2 regions of the Shewanella sp. Sh95 genome follow, and region 1 is predicted to be linked to the other one. Evidence: riboswitches for the same ligand, from Rfam matches in the RefSeq annotation. Region 1 holds a riboswitch; the other holds the start of a gene.
What was found. Region 1 has a riboswitch for thiamine pyrophosphate ahead of thiC (phosphomethylpyrimidine synthase ThiC). Riboswitches for the same ligand answer to the same signal wherever they lie in the genome.

Region 1 (10,420 bases):
TCACTCGATGCAACCTGCGCCGCAATGGCTTGCTTAATCTTATCAATCACTTCGGTAACAGGAGCCGATGGCTCGTCTTGGGGGACCGTGATATTACCGTCGGCATCAACCTTACCCGTGACTTGAATATGACGTTCTTTGAGCTGTGGCAAGTTTTCAAGTTGCGCCTCGGCGCCTATTAAGGTTTCCGTTGTGGACTGGTCAACAATCTGCTGTTGACGTTCCTCAGCAAGTTTAGCCTTGGCCTCATTCATTTTCTGCAGTGCTTGCGCCGCCACGCGAATATCGGCAGAAGATGGGTCAACTGGCGCCATAGCGGCCGCATAGACTTGCTTCATCTTATTGATGGTCGCCAGAGGATCGCCTGGTACTATCGACACATCGATTTGTACTTCACCGTCGGTGGCATAGCGTTGGCCATCAGCACCTTTTTCATACTTGAAACTGGGGCTTTGGGCATATTGACCACCCACGCTGGCATGAGCGTGCTCGTGAGCTTTGACTTCTGTGTCCCTTGCTTTTAATTCATCAATTTGGGCTTTTTGTTGCTCTATCGCCTTTTCTTGTGTCTGTTTGACTTGCTCTTTCGCTAAGTCTTGCTGGCGAGTTTGTTCGCCCTGTGTCTGCTGAGCTTGTTGGCTATTATCGGCTTTAGCAAAGGCTTCGGCTAATGCTTGTTGTTTTTGCTCCTGCTCTTGTATAGCCTTTTCCCTTGCTTGCTTAGCTTGCTCATCACGAACTTGTTCAGCTTGATTTTGATTTTGCTGAATGTGAGAAAGTTCGCCTGCTACCGATTCACTCCCAACTGGTTCCTTGGTCGCGGCATGTTGGCCAAAGATATGACTAAACTGCTCACTCAAACTGTTTGCCTGAGGCGAGGTTCTATCACCAACGTTGGTCACCACCGAATCGCGGGTCCCCGAAGAAGTACCCACAACATCAGCCCCTGCAAACTCAGTAGCAAAAGGACTCATTGCTGTACTAGTGGCCTTTTGTTGTCCCAATGGTACGACACTCGTTGTGATGGGATCTGAAGTCGGGAATATATTGGCGAAATCCGAATTTGACGAAGTAATACTACCGATATCGCTTTCAGTTGAGTAAGCGGTTGTGCTTGGCGCCAAAGACACCAGAGGATTAACGGCACCATTCAAGGTTGAAAGCCCCATATACGGAGCACTCAACACTGACACGGCTGTCTGAGAGGCAGCAATTTGCCCACCTCTCATGCCATCTATGGAACGTGGTCCTGTGAGTAAACTAAAACTTTTATTAGTTGAAGACTGTGAAGTCGAATCTATCAGTTTTGGAGCGGAGGGGTTTGAATATAGCTGAGCAGAAGCGTTTACACCTAAATCTACAATAGCTTTCTGTATCGCAACATTATTCGCGCTAGAAGAAAGGCTCGCATAACTCGATTTAGCGCCTGCCAATAACTCAGGCTGAGTCCCAGTGAAAAGCAAAGTTTGGTTGGACGCAGCAGTAAAGCTACTTAAAGACGGTTCAAGTGCCCCATTCACTTCGGATTTTGGTGCATGAAGGCTAGCCGTTGAAGCACTATGGTTAGCAACCGTCTGACTATTGTCACCTTGATAAACCCGTCCACTTTGAGGTTTTGCTCCTTTTAGCGGCTCAATGGGCTTATCAGCACTCAAAAACGAATTGGATGGCGCGCCAACCTGGGATGACAGCGCCATGACCGACATAGTTACACCTTGATGTTAATAATCGAACCTATAGTTTCAGATTCTCTCTCGAGTACCTCAGTCGATGCTTCGCCTTGTCGCAATGATGAATTGGCAGCAACTAATGCTGAGGTTTTATCGGTTTCATCTACCGCCTTAGCGGTTTCTGTGGGTGCAGCGCTTTGCGAAGGACTCGGTTTAGCCACATCAATCGTAGCCTGTGTTAAGCCTGATTGAGCCGTTTGCAAGCCTTGCAGACCGGAAGCATAAGCAGATTGGATTTGCATAAAGGGATTCCTGCATCTGGTGAACACTAGGTTAATTATTGACCAAACCTACCTTGATGTACAGATTTATCCCTCTTATGGACAGCTTTTTTGCTCATTTTCAGCTCCTTTTTAACAGGCTATCCAAGCCGATTCCCAATCCTTAAAGACGGGGTTAAATCCCTTGAGCCGCATTTGACTGATGACCTGCTCAACAGTTCGCTCATCGCTGATCTCAAACTGATCGAGCTGACTATCAGGTGCTTGGTAACCTCTGGGCTGAGTTGAACTGCCCGCACTCATTTGCGTTATCCCAAGAGGCAGTAAATTGTCCCGAAGCGATGGTGCCTCGCGGGTCGATAAACTGATATCAAGTTGTTGATTAAAAAGTCTAAAGGCACAGATCATTTGCACCAGTCCAAGATCGGTTAAATGCACTTTTGGTGTTATGCCACCAGTACAAGGCCGCAAACGTGGTAGAGAAATACTAAAACGAGTACGCCAGTAATGTCGTTCTAAATAGTCCAAATGGTGGCCCATCAGTAAGGCATCGAGCCGCCAGTCATCTAATCCTAGTAACACACCGAGGCCTATCTTATCGATACCCGCACGGGCAACGCGATCGGGCGTGGCAAGCCGATAGGCGAAGTCCTGTTTTTTGCCTCGGGTGTGATGTTTAGCATAAGTCGCGGCTTGGTAGGTTTCTTGATACACCATCACAGCATCCAGCCCTTGCTCAACAAGCTGGCGATAATCAATCTCCTCAAGCGGCTGCACCTCCATAGCCACATAACTAAACTGCTGTTTTACCAACGGTAAAACCCGCTGAAAGTAATCCATTCCAACCTTAGTTTCATGCTCTCCCGACACTAGCAAGATAGAATCAAAGCCGCGGGATTTTATAATCGCCATTTCGGCAGCAAGTTCCTGCTCATTGAGCACTTTACGCTTGAGCTTATTGCTCATGCTAAAACCACAGTAATCACATTCGTTAGCGCAAAGATTGGACAAGTACAGTGGTAAGTACAATCCGATATTGGCCCCAAAGCGTTGCCGAGTGAGCGCTGCCGAGCGCTGTGCCATCTCTTCGATATAGGGCTCGGCCGCAGGAGACAGCAAGGCGAGTAAACTCCGTAGGTTACCCTCGGGTTGCATCAGGGCACGCTCAACCTCCACCGCCGTGCAGGAATATAACGCCAGCAATAACTTATCCCGTTCAATACGGGTAAATTGATCGACAAAACTCATTGCTGTAAAAATCCCGTTAATGGGCTGGTATGCACAGCCTGGGTTTGCACCCGGCCAAGCCCAGCTTCAAAGGTGCGTCGCCCGCAATCTACCGCATCCTTAAAGCACAATGCCATTTCAATGGGAGATGCGCTGCTGGCAATGGCGGTATTAACCAGCACGGCATCGGCACCTAACTCCATCGCGTGCGCTGCATGGGATGGCGCGCCAATTCCCGCATCAATCACCACCGGCACCCTTGCTTGCTCGATAATCATCTTGATGAAAGGCTCAGTCACCAACCCCTGATTGGTGCCAATTGGGCTTGCCAGTGGCATCACAGCGGCGCAGCCAACATCCTCTAAACGCCGGCACAGCACGGGATCGGCATGCACGTAGGGCATCACAATAAAGCCACGTTCACAGAGGATTTTGGCTGCGGCTAACGTCTCGACTGCATCGGGCATCAGGTATTTGGGATCGGGATGAATTTCAAGTTTAACCCATTGTGTTCCCAGCATTTCCTGCGCTAATTCCGCGGCGAATATCGCTTCCTTAGCATTACGCGCGCCCGAGGTATTAGGCAAGAGTCGCACGCCCGCTTGCCTAAGTGGCGATAGCAAATCATCGGCCCCAGTTTTTAAATCAATTCTTTTCATTGCAACGGTCACCAACTGCGACTGAGACGCCTTAATTGACTCTAGCATCAGCTGACTTGAGCTGAATTTTCCCGTGCCCGTAAATAATCGTGACTCAAATTCCACACCTGCAATCGTTAACATCTTAACCTCCCGCGACCACGGCAAATACATCAATCTTATCCTCATGGTGGCAGAGGATAGATGACCATCTATGCCTTGGCACTACGGCCTCATTTAGCACTAATGCGACTGATTGTTGATTAATATTTTGTGCTTCTAACAAGGCTTGTAAACTGAGCGGTTGTTGAAGTGTTTGGGGCACATTATTGAGATGAATTAAAATCATAACAAACCTCGATTAGGGACAGATTTGAATGAAGCAGCTGTGGTTGATTGCATTAATGCACTCGGCTTTAATCCGCACACCTTGCACTCGGGATCACGGGTTAATGCGGCCGAATGCCATTGGAGTAACTTAGCATCGAAACGCCAAAATCGGCCAAGTAGCGCTCTCGTGGAGGTGACTGGGTGACTTGTCTCTTCGAAAGACTGATTACCCGTTTGTTTTGTTGTAGAAGTTGGCGGCGTGGCTAAGAGCAACAATTGCATCGCTAGCAGCGCCTGCATCGATGCCATCACGCCGACACTGGGGCCGAGCACTCCTTGACTGCTACAGTTTTGTGGCGCGCGAGTATTCGAGGGGAAGATACAGTGATAACAGCCTCCCATAGGGAAACGCTGTTGATCAACGGCAAACAGTTGGCCGTTAAAGGCTGCAATCGAGGCGCTCACCAAAGGCAAGGCATGCTCGATACACAGCCGATTGATACAATGGCGCGCAGTAAGATTATCCGTGCAATCAAGTACTAACCGAGTTTCTTCGCTATGGGTTAACAGGTGAGCTAATACATCGCTCGCAGACTCTAGAGTCAATTGCTCGGCAAAGGCATCAATCTCACAACCTTGCGCCAACACGGCTAATTTCTGTTTAGCAATGAGGGCTTTGTGATGGTCAATATCGTCGTCATTAAAGAGTAATTGCCTTGGCAGATTGGACAATTCCACCCTATCACCGTCGACAAGCGTTAAGCGCCCAACACCGGCGCAGGCTAAATACTGCGCAGCCAATTGCCCAAGGCCGCCGAGGCCTACGATAAGGACATGAGCCTGTTTAAGCTGCAACTGGCCAGTCTCGCCGACCTCAGGTAAAAATATTTGCCGCGAATAACGAATAAAGTCTTTATCGGCAAGGGATTGCGCCTGCTCTTGTGTCATGCTCATAAGCTTGACTCCCAAGCTCGCGTCAATTCGGCAAAGGCCATTATTGGATCGCTTGATTCGGTAATCGCCCGCACCACGGCAATATTGTTCACCCCAGAGGCTTTGACTTGGGCAAGATTCGAAGGCCCGATGCCGCCAATTGCCACTAAGGGATAATGCGCTTTTAACAGTTCAACATAATGCGCTAACTTGAATAACCCTTGTGGCACCGATGGCATTTGCTTGGTCGTCGTCGGGAAAATATGCCCAAGGGCGATGTAAGATGGCGCATGTTGATGGGCACGCAGCAACTCGAAATAACCGTGGCTAGAGATGCCAAGCGCCAATCCCGCGCCATGAATGGCGTTTAGATCCGTCACCGCTAGATCTTCTTGTCCAAGATGTACCCCAAATGCGCCATGCTTTATCGCTAACTGCCAATGATCATTGATAAAAAGCTGCGCATCATAGTGTTTACCTAAGGCAATCGCGGTTTGGATTTGTGCCTCAAGTTCGTCCGACGCCAGCACATTAGACTTTAGCGCATTAGACTTTATCCTGAGCTGTACCGTCTTCACGCCCCCCGCCAATAATTGTTCGAGTAACAGTAAGTTATCGACAACGGGATAAATCCCTAAGTCAGGATCAAGGCGCTTAAACGCGCCGCATTGCAAATCACTGGATTCACTCAAGCTATTTTTAGGGTAAGAAGTGACGTAAGGATACGCCGTTAAGCTGTGCGGCCATGCGGTACGCGCAAGTGGTCCGGGGCCTTGGCCAATCCCCACTGCATAAGTTAAGCCTTGATTGACATAGGCTTTTGCTACCACAACCGCATCCTGCAATACAAACCCAAAGGCTAACACTGAGGCGATGGCTGAAGACAGAGTACAACCACTGCCGTGGTTATGGCGCGTGTTTATCCGCGCACTACTGAGCCAAAAACCACCATTCGCGTCAAGCGGTGAGCAGCCAGTAACCTGATGACAAATCAACAAATCTTCCGCAAAATGCTGATTCTCTGTAGCGATGCGATGACTTGTGATATCGCTTTTTTGATCGCTTAAGACATCACTGGTGTTAATGCCAGCACTTGCCTGAACCGCAAAATCAATATCGCCGCCCTTGGCTAATACGCTGCACGCTAATTGCGCAGAGAGTTGCATTGCCGCAGAGGCGAATTCTGCTTTTGTGTGTATTGGTGACGCTTGTTTGTTAGTGGCGACAGTAAGCCTTGCCAACTCCTGCACATTCGGCGTTATCAGGCTAATCAAGCCCTTAAAAGGAGTAAAATCCAGAGGTTTACTTGCAGTGCTCTTATCGCCGAGCTCATCCCCACAGCTGGCAACCATTACAGGGTCGAGAATAACGGGGACGAGCGGAAATTGGGTTTTAAAACCAGCCAACCAATCGGCAACTAAGTGCACTTGCTGCTGATTTGCGAGTAAGCCAATTTTAATCGCCTGAGGCGGTAAATCGGCTAACAGGGTCGAAAGCTGTGTGAGTAACATTGCCTCACTCACAGGCTCAACTAACGCTACCGCCACCGAACTTTGGGCCGTTAACGTGGTGATCACGCTGCATCCATGGCCGCCCAAATCATTGATGGTAGCCAAGTCGGCTTGGATCCCCGCGCCGCCACCACTGTCCGACCCCGCAATGGTCCAGACGATAGGTTTAGGCGCCACCAGGCTAATATCTTTAGTAAGGGTCATTATCAAACCTCCGCAACCTGTGCTGTTGGTTTGAGCTCAGTCCCATCCTGATACTTGCCCGATTCATTGGCAGTTTTAGCTGTATTAGCCTCGCCCAGCGGTAGATACAACTTGGCGCCCGAGGCCGCAAACTCTGCCGATTTTTGCGCCATGGCCGCCGCTAATTCATCTTGGGTTTTGACTCTGATCTGCTGGGTTGCTTCTTTGCTAGCTTGCCCTTGTTGAGCTGGTTTTATCGATGCAAGCACTTCAGCGCTCTCAACATTTTGGCTTGACGAAGCCACTGACAACGTACCCGCCGCTAAACTTGCCGCATAGTCGCGCACATCTTGGGTGATCTTCATCGAGCAGAACTTAGGGCCACACATAGAGCAAAAGTGCGCAACCTTTGCCGACTCCTGTGGCAGGGATTCATCGTGATAGGCTCGGGCGGTATCAGGGTCGAGCCCTAGGTTATATTGATCTTCCCAACGGAATTCAAAACGCGCCTTAGATAATGCATTGTCGCGGATCTGCGCGCCTGGGTGGCCTTTTGCAATATCGGCTGCATGGGCGGCAATCTTGTAGGCAATCAGCCCTTGTTTGACGTCCTGCTTATTGGGCAAACCTAAGTGCTCTTTCGGCGTCACATAGCAGAGCATGGCGCAGCCATACCATGAGATCATCGCCGCACCTATCCCTGAGGTGAAGTGATCGTAACCCGGCGCAATATCGGTAATTTGCGGCCCTAGGGTATAAAACGGCGCCTCGGCGCAGTGGATAAGCTGCATATCCATATTCTCTTTGATAAGTTGCATCGGGATATGTCCAGGCCCTTCGATAATGGTCTGTACATCGTATTCCCAAGCGATTTTGACCAACTCGCCTAAGGTCTCAAGCTCGGCAAACTGTGCCTCGTCATTGGCATCGGCAATGGAGCCAGGTCGCATACCGTCGCCTAATGACAGCGACACATCGTAGGCAACGCACAGCTCGCAAATCTCACGGAAATGGGTATAGAGGAAGTTTTCTTGATGGTGGCTCAAGCACCATTTGGCCATAATAGAGCCGCCGCGGGACACGATCCCAGTCACCCGTTTGGCTGTCATCGGCACATAGCGCAATAACACACCCGCGTGGATGGTAAAGTAATCGACGCCCTGCTCCGCTTGCTCAATCAAAGTATCGCGAAACACTTCCCAGGTCAGGTGCTCAGCAACACCATTCACTTTTTCCAATGCTTGATAAATCGGCACTGTGCCAATCGGCACTGGCGAGTTACGGATAATCCATTCACGGGTTTCATGGATATACCGGCCAGTGGACAAGTCCATCACAGTGTCCGCGCCCCAACGGGTTGACCAAACAAGCTTTTCCACTTCCTCCTCGATGGAAGACGTGACCGCCGAGTTACCGATATTGGCATTTACTTTCACTAAGAAGTTACGGCCAATAATCATAGGCTCAGCTTCTGGATGATTGATATTTAACGGAATAATGGCGCGTCCACGGGCAATTTCGTCGCGGACAAACTCAGGGGTAATCGGTTTACCTATTACCGCGCCGAAGGATTCACCTTGGCCGCGGCGGTTTAAGATTTCATCTTGCACCTTGGCGAGCGCCATATTTTCCCGAATCGCCACATATTCCATTTCAGGGGTAATGATCCCTTGGCGGGCATAGTGTAATTGGCTCACGCGTTTACCCGGTAAGGCGCGGCGAGGACGAACAATCGCACTTGAGCCGGCGTCGAAACGCAGATGATCGAGCCCATCATCTTTTAGGCGTTGCTGGGTAAAATCTGAGGTTGCGCAATCGAGCACTTCGGTATCTTGGCGCTCAATAATCCACGGTAATCTGAGTTTGGCTAGTCCTTGACGCACGTTAATTTGCGCAGCCGGATCGGAATACGGGCCAGCGCAGTCGTACACCGGTATGGGAGGATTTTTCTCGATTATCGGCGCGGCCGTAGTGCCGCCAATCCGCGTATCGGTTTGCAGAATTTGCCGCATTCCTACACGGAGATCCTCGCGGCTTCCCTGCAAATACAACTTTTGCGAATTAGGATGTTGTAATGGTTTAAGGGTATCGATAAAGGCTTGTGCCTCGGCGCGCGCCGCACGGCGGCTCCTTTGCCCATGAGTGTTCACGGCAAGTGATTCTGAGGACGATTCTAAACTGGACATAAGCAATCTCACTTTAACAAATAAAAATGGGGTTGCTTGTCTGGAGACTTGAGTGTTGAGAGCTGAGCCTTGTAAACCGTAAGTGGATTTACTGACTCAATAACGACTAAATCGATGGGTAAATAGACGGCAAAAGATTGCCGCTGATACGATTTAATGGAAGTTATTATGCTTGTTTCCTTCGCAGGTTTTAACCTGATCAGGTTCAACGGATCCCGAATAAACGGTCTCAGCCAAGAGGCACTCCGACAAGATGGGCAAAAGTATAGGCAGAAGCGCTGCGAACAAACAAGCGTAATTTCAGAATAAAAATTAAATTATCAATCAAAATTAAAGAACACATAAAGCAATGTATTTAAATGACTTTAATCTAAATTTGTTTTAGCGATCATAGTTTAAACTATTTTTAGTGAAAATTTATCATCACTATTTTTTAACCTTTTGGCCGCTTTACCATCATTTTATCGAGCTGCGCCTTAATGGCATCATCAATTTCTTGGTTCATTTTCTTGCCACTGCAATCGAAGGGGAAACCTAAGTTCTCAGCATAGGGATTAATTGGGGTGCCTACTTTGACGACCCGATAACAGGTATTACCTTGACGAACGATACGATTCGGATCCAGCTCTAAATCCAAACTGGTGGGGCCGCTAAAATCGTCGGCATTGGGCACAATCAGTACCTCCATCTCGGGGCTCATTTCAGACAAATTCGACCGTTTGCTGTAATGATTTGCTTGCTCTAACACTAAATCATCTAAAGCTTGCTCACGCTGTCGTTCAAAATAACGCTGAGTAAACAATCCCACACTGCCCGCCGCCCCACCGCTTTGCCCACTTACCGCAGATTGCTCTGTACTTACCGCTTGTGCCGAGCGTGATTGGGTTTCTGCCTTTTTCGGTTTAACAGCCTCTTTTGCACTCTGCTGGGTTTGGCCCTGAGTTGAGGTGTTCGGCGTTGAGGTGTTAGGCACAGATGTGTTTGGTACTGATGCTTTTGATTCTGTTACTTTTGATTCTTGGGCGCTGACTTCTGGAGGTTTGGCTATCTGCTCCATGGGTTTTGGCGTCAGCTTTACTGCGACTTTTGGTGACACTTTCGCTGACTGCTCAATATCAGCTGCCGGCTTTACGGTATTAGGCGGTGAGGTTATCGGCTCGCTAGTGTTAATAAACTCTTCCACTGAGATATCTTGAGCAGAATCCGCTGGAGCAGTTTGCGTTGGCGGCGCATAAATAAAATATGCCTTTAACGCTTTGGTTGTAGTCCGTGCGTTAGCAGATGATTCAGTAAAATGCAGCCCTAAGTGTTCCGACTGGGTTCGCCATAAAAAAATTAATAAAAACAGCAGTAAGCCATGACCCAAGATGACCCAAAGCAATAGCTTAAGATTGAAATAATGTGGCCGCTCTCGCCCGCTTAGATTTGAAGATGTTTTAAATGTGCTATCGATTGATCTTT
Region 2 (4,615 bases), on a different contig from region 1:
ACCGTAAGCAGTCTGTAACCAACCAAGGCTTGAGTAAAACTGGAGATTATCCGTGGCATACCAAGTTGCATCCAGCTCGGCACCGTAGTTGTTTGAGCTACCCGCATTTTCAGTGTAGAGAATAAACCGTTGTGGCTTATTAGGATCTTGCTGGGAAGCCGCCACTTGCTGATCCTGTCTATCCATATAGAACAGCGCCAGATTAGTATCGATAAGCCCTTCAAACCAATGGGATTTTAAACCGATTTCGTAGTTGTATAAGGTTTCCGTATCAAACTCTTTTTTATCATTGAGTTCGACTGGCAAGGTCATATTAAAACCACCAGCCTTGTAACCTCGCGCCACACGGGCGTAGACATTGTGGGACTCATTGAGCACTTTACTCAGCGCAATATGGCCGCCCCACATGGTTTCACTCGGATCAAAATTATCATTGTTAGTGTCGGAGTAATGACTATTACGACGCTCCACACGCAGCCCAACAGACAAGGCATAGTCAGCACCTAAATCTGTGTCCAGCTGACCAAATACGGCGTAATTGGTTGCTTCATATTCAGAATCTAACACCTCATCAGGCCAAGTATTATATTCAGAATACAGTTGGTTATCTTCTTTAAGGTTCATCGCATAAACCCCAAGTAACCAGTCGGTTGAGTCTGCAAAAATACGGCCTTGGTCGGTCGAGCTTAAACGGAACTCTTGGGATAAGGTTTTACGCTGACCGGTTTTGTCCCAGAAGTAATCGTACTGACAAGGGGCGAGATTGCCCTCATCCTCACATTGCTTGGATGCCCAATACTCAGGGTTTGCCCAATCGCCATCGTAACTATAGTGGTGATCGGTATTGGCAAATGACGTCAGCGAGGTCAACTCAAACTGCTCTGCCCCAGAATATGTCGCTTTAAAACCTGCGCCGGTGGTGCGCTGGCTATCGACACCCGGTTGATCAGATAGGGTGTTTGTCGGATCGTTGGTCAAACTCCAGACATCATAACCGTTATCAAAATCGGCATGCAGCAGAGTTAAATCCAGTTGCAGATCATCGGTGGCATACCAGCGTAATTTCGCGCGGCCAGTAAATTCATCACGGCCATTAGTATCTTCTTTATTTAAATACAGATTATCGCGATAACCGTTTTGCTGATGTTGCTGCAGTGCCACACGGTACAGCAATTTGCCGGAATCGCTTAAGGGACCAGAGCTAAAACCACTGAAGGTTTGTAGATCGTCATTACCTAAAGAAACCTCAGCGCCATGTTCAAACACATCGGTTGGGTCATTACTTTTAAGGTAAATTAAGCCCGCTAACGCATTGGCGCCATAGCGGGTTCCCTGCGGGCCGCGTAACACTTCAACCTGTTGCAGATCGTACATGCTCGACACCATGCCGATACCGGATAAATCTATATCATCAACAATATAACCAACGGATGAGTTAGGTGCGCCTTGATATTGCTCCTGCTCACCCACGCCACGGATCTGAAAATACTTGGGGCGAGAACTACCACCTGACCAGTTAAAGTTAGCGATGGAGTTCATCACATCTTCAAAGTGCTGGGCGCTTTCATCTTGAATTTGCTGGGCATCGATAACGGTAATGCTTGAAGGCATTTTTTCTAGACTGGCACTGCGAAAATCCGCCGTAACCACCATGATTTCCATATCATTATTGGGATCAGGTTTGTCGATAGCATCAGTTTGTGCCCATGCCGACGCACTTAACGCCGCAGAGACGGCCAGCGCTAATGGTGTACGAGTTAACGATATCGTGAAGATTGAAGATTGGTTGTTAGACTTTTTGTTAGACATAGGACCTCAAATACATGTTTGAGATCCGGCAACGAATAAGCGATTCAGAAGTGTGCTGTTGATTGGCCCATTCCTACGCCGGTATTAGCCGGATCAGGTTCTAAGGGTTCGTCTGATGACATCTCAGTCTGCCGAATGTTGGCAAACACCCCTTGGCGGCGCTTAGTATACATGACGAAAATAATAAAGTAGACACACTTGTGCCGGCGATATCCTGAAATATCACTAAAACCGTGTCTTTCTACACAATGTTAAAAATCTTATGCCAAACGCCCGCAATCCCAATGCCTAAAATCGCCAGTCAACTCCTTTGGCCCATTTGACCGTTTATCACGATAATGTTATAGAAGGCCGCCATTTTACATAGGATAAGAGGATCACACTCAATGCAGCTAAAACCGTTAGCCAAAGGACGTTATAGCCAGCGATGGGAGCAAGACTATCCCCTTATTGAAGCGGTGATACTCAGCTGTATCAGCGAAGTTAAAATGCTTAAAAAAGGCGCTCACCTCATGACACAAGGTGAAGCCATGACCTCACTGGTGTTGGTAAAACAAGGGCGCGTGTCGCTTGGCCATACCGCCAGAAATGGTCGATGTTTTCAATTGGGGACTATCGATTGTGATTCGCAACTCTTTGGTGAAATGGAGTTTTTTACTCAGTATCACTGCCAGTTGGATATTATTGCTAATGAAGCCTTAGAAATCATGGTCATAAGCGCCGAAAAACTACAACATTCCCTCGGCCAGCACCCACAGCTAGCGTTATTTTTTGCCAGCGCCATTGCTATTGACTACCAAGACACCGTCGATATTTTTACCCGGCGCCTGCTGTATCCCATCAGCTATAACGTGGCATATGATATTTACCACGAATATTTAAATGATTTACCCGTTGATGGCTTTAGTAAGCGTTATTTAGAAGCGGAGCGATTTGGTACAACCGATCGCGTTTACCGACGGGCACTACAGTTGCTTGAAGAACGTGGCCTGATTGAACGCAATAAAGAAGGCATAAGGATTAAAGATCTCAATGCCCTTAAACAATTCGTTGAAGCTGCGATATAACCAAATAAAAAAAGCCCACTCTCGAGGTTATTTATTCGCAAGAGTGGGCCAAATCAATTAACGTCGCAAATGGACTTTAGGCCGCAGCAGGTTTCATTCGGCCTGAAACAATCAGCATGATAAATATCGCAACATAAAGTAGCGGAATAACATACATCACCGTTTGCAATCCAATAATACGTTCAAAGAATGAGCTAATGGCGGGACTAAACATCGCCCCCGTGCTGCCGCTGATCAGAATATAAGACACATTTTTACTGCTCGCCTTTTTAACAAAAGACACACCATAAGCAATAAATGCGTTGTAAAGAGCTGCGCACACAAAGCCATAACCATAGGTTAAATAACCGATCCAATTAAGCTTATCAGTTGTCACAATCATAAAGGTGATGACCATAGCAAGACCGATAATTGCGACTAGAAAATGGTGGATTTTTACCCGAGTCACAATCAGCGTCGAAATTAACGCACCAATCAGTGCAGCTGACCAATATTGAGTAATAATATTGCCCGCGTCTTCAAATGGAATATCAAATTTTTGCTTAACAAATAAAGGGGCCCAGGTTAAAAACGTATACAGCGCCAACATACCTAAAAATAACCCAATACCACCGCTAATAATGCCGAAATTCCATTCAGATTGTTGCTTATCTTCCGTATTCGATGATTGCTCACATAGCGAAAAATTAGTGAACAAAGTAATAATCACGGTTCCTAACGCGACTAAACCTACGGCTAAGTAACTGTAACTCCAAGACAATGAACTTGTGAGTGCGTAAGTTGTGATTAAAGGAAAAATAACTCCCGCAATATTAAATGTGGCATCTTGCACGACGAGCATGGTGCTTTGTAATTTCTCTTGCCACACTGATACCACTATCGTTCCCGCAATACATAGCCCCACACCGCCGCAAAAACCAATCAAGGTCATGGCTATCATCACCACTTGTAGCGAAGCGGTAAGATGTAACGCGACAGCACACAATGCCACTAGGCTGTAACTAATTAAGGTAATTCGCTTGATACCCAATTTTTCAATAAAGAAAAAAGCGGCAATAGTCCCCGCCAGTGCGCCGCCATTAAGCAAGGAGAATATTGAAGCAACGTCATTCACGTTTGCTGCAAATTTATCCGCTATGGGTTCAATCAGCATCCCAAATTGAGTGGCAAAGCCCGCCATTATAAAATTAGCGAGAAAACTAATTGCGGTTAAGGTGATTTTATTATTCATTTTGTCATTCCATCAGTGAAATGCTAAGGGTACAAAGGATAGCGTTAACCCTAATTAAGCGCGGTTTCTAAGGCGAGCTCGATCATATTATTAAAGGATAATTGACGCTCTTGCGCCGTGGTTTCTTCACCAGTTAAACAGTGGTCCGACACGGTCAGAATGGCTAAGGATTCAATTCCCTGTTGATGTGCCAAGCCATAAAGTCCTGCCACTTCCATATCAATACCTAACACCCCGAAACGCTCAAGCGCCGGGATCATATCTTCGTCGGGATCATAGTAAAGATCGCCACTAAATACGTTGCCAACTTTCACGCTAATACCTTTTTCATTGGCTTTGGTATAGGCTTTGTGCAGTAAGGAAAAAGTGGCTGAGGTCGCCATTTGGTAGCCACTGCTGCGTTTAGCATTCGTTGGGGAATCTGTGCCAGCGGCTTGAGCTAAAATCACATCGCGCATTTCGACATGCTGTTGGGTCGCCCCTAAACTGCCGATACGAATAATACGTT

Region 2: it holds a riboswitch for thiamine pyrophosphate, as region 1 does, so the genes downstream of both, AEA42_RS17455 (TonB-dependent receptor) here and thiC (phosphomethylpyrimidine synthase ThiC) in region 1, are expected to answer to the same signal.

Annotation. Positions count from the first base shown of each region.
Region 1 is NZ_LGYY01000221.1:19,698-30,117, reverse strand. It holds gene AEA42_RS16490 (putative metalloprotease CJM1_0395 family protein) at 1-1,706, opposite strand, end outside; gene AEA42_RS16485 (hypothetical protein) at 1,709-1,972, opposite strand; gene thiH (2-iminoacetate synthase ThiH) at 2,084-3,199, opposite strand; gene AEA42_RS16475 (thiazole synthase) at 3,196-3,960, opposite strand; gene thiS (sulfur carrier protein ThiS) at 3,962-4,165, opposite strand; gene AEA42_RS16465 (HesA/MoeB/ThiF family protein) at 4,162-5,100, opposite strand; gene thiE (thiamine phosphate synthase) at 5,097-6,794, opposite strand; gene thiC (phosphomethylpyrimidine synthase ThiC) at 6,797-8,959, opposite strand; TPP riboswitch at 9,119-9,217, opposite strand; gene AEA42_RS16450 (hypothetical protein) at 9,393-10,325, opposite strand.
Region 2 is NZ_LGYY01000235.1:48,900-53,514, reverse strand. It holds gene AEA42_RS17455 (TonB-dependent receptor) at 1-1,809, opposite strand, end outside; TPP riboswitch at 1,863-1,972, opposite strand; gene AEA42_RS17450 (Crp/Fnr family transcriptional regulator) at 2,196-2,876, shown strand; gene tsgA (MFS transporter TsgA) at 2,953-4,107, opposite strand; gene deoD (purine-nucleoside phosphorylase) at 4,158-4,615, opposite strand, start outside.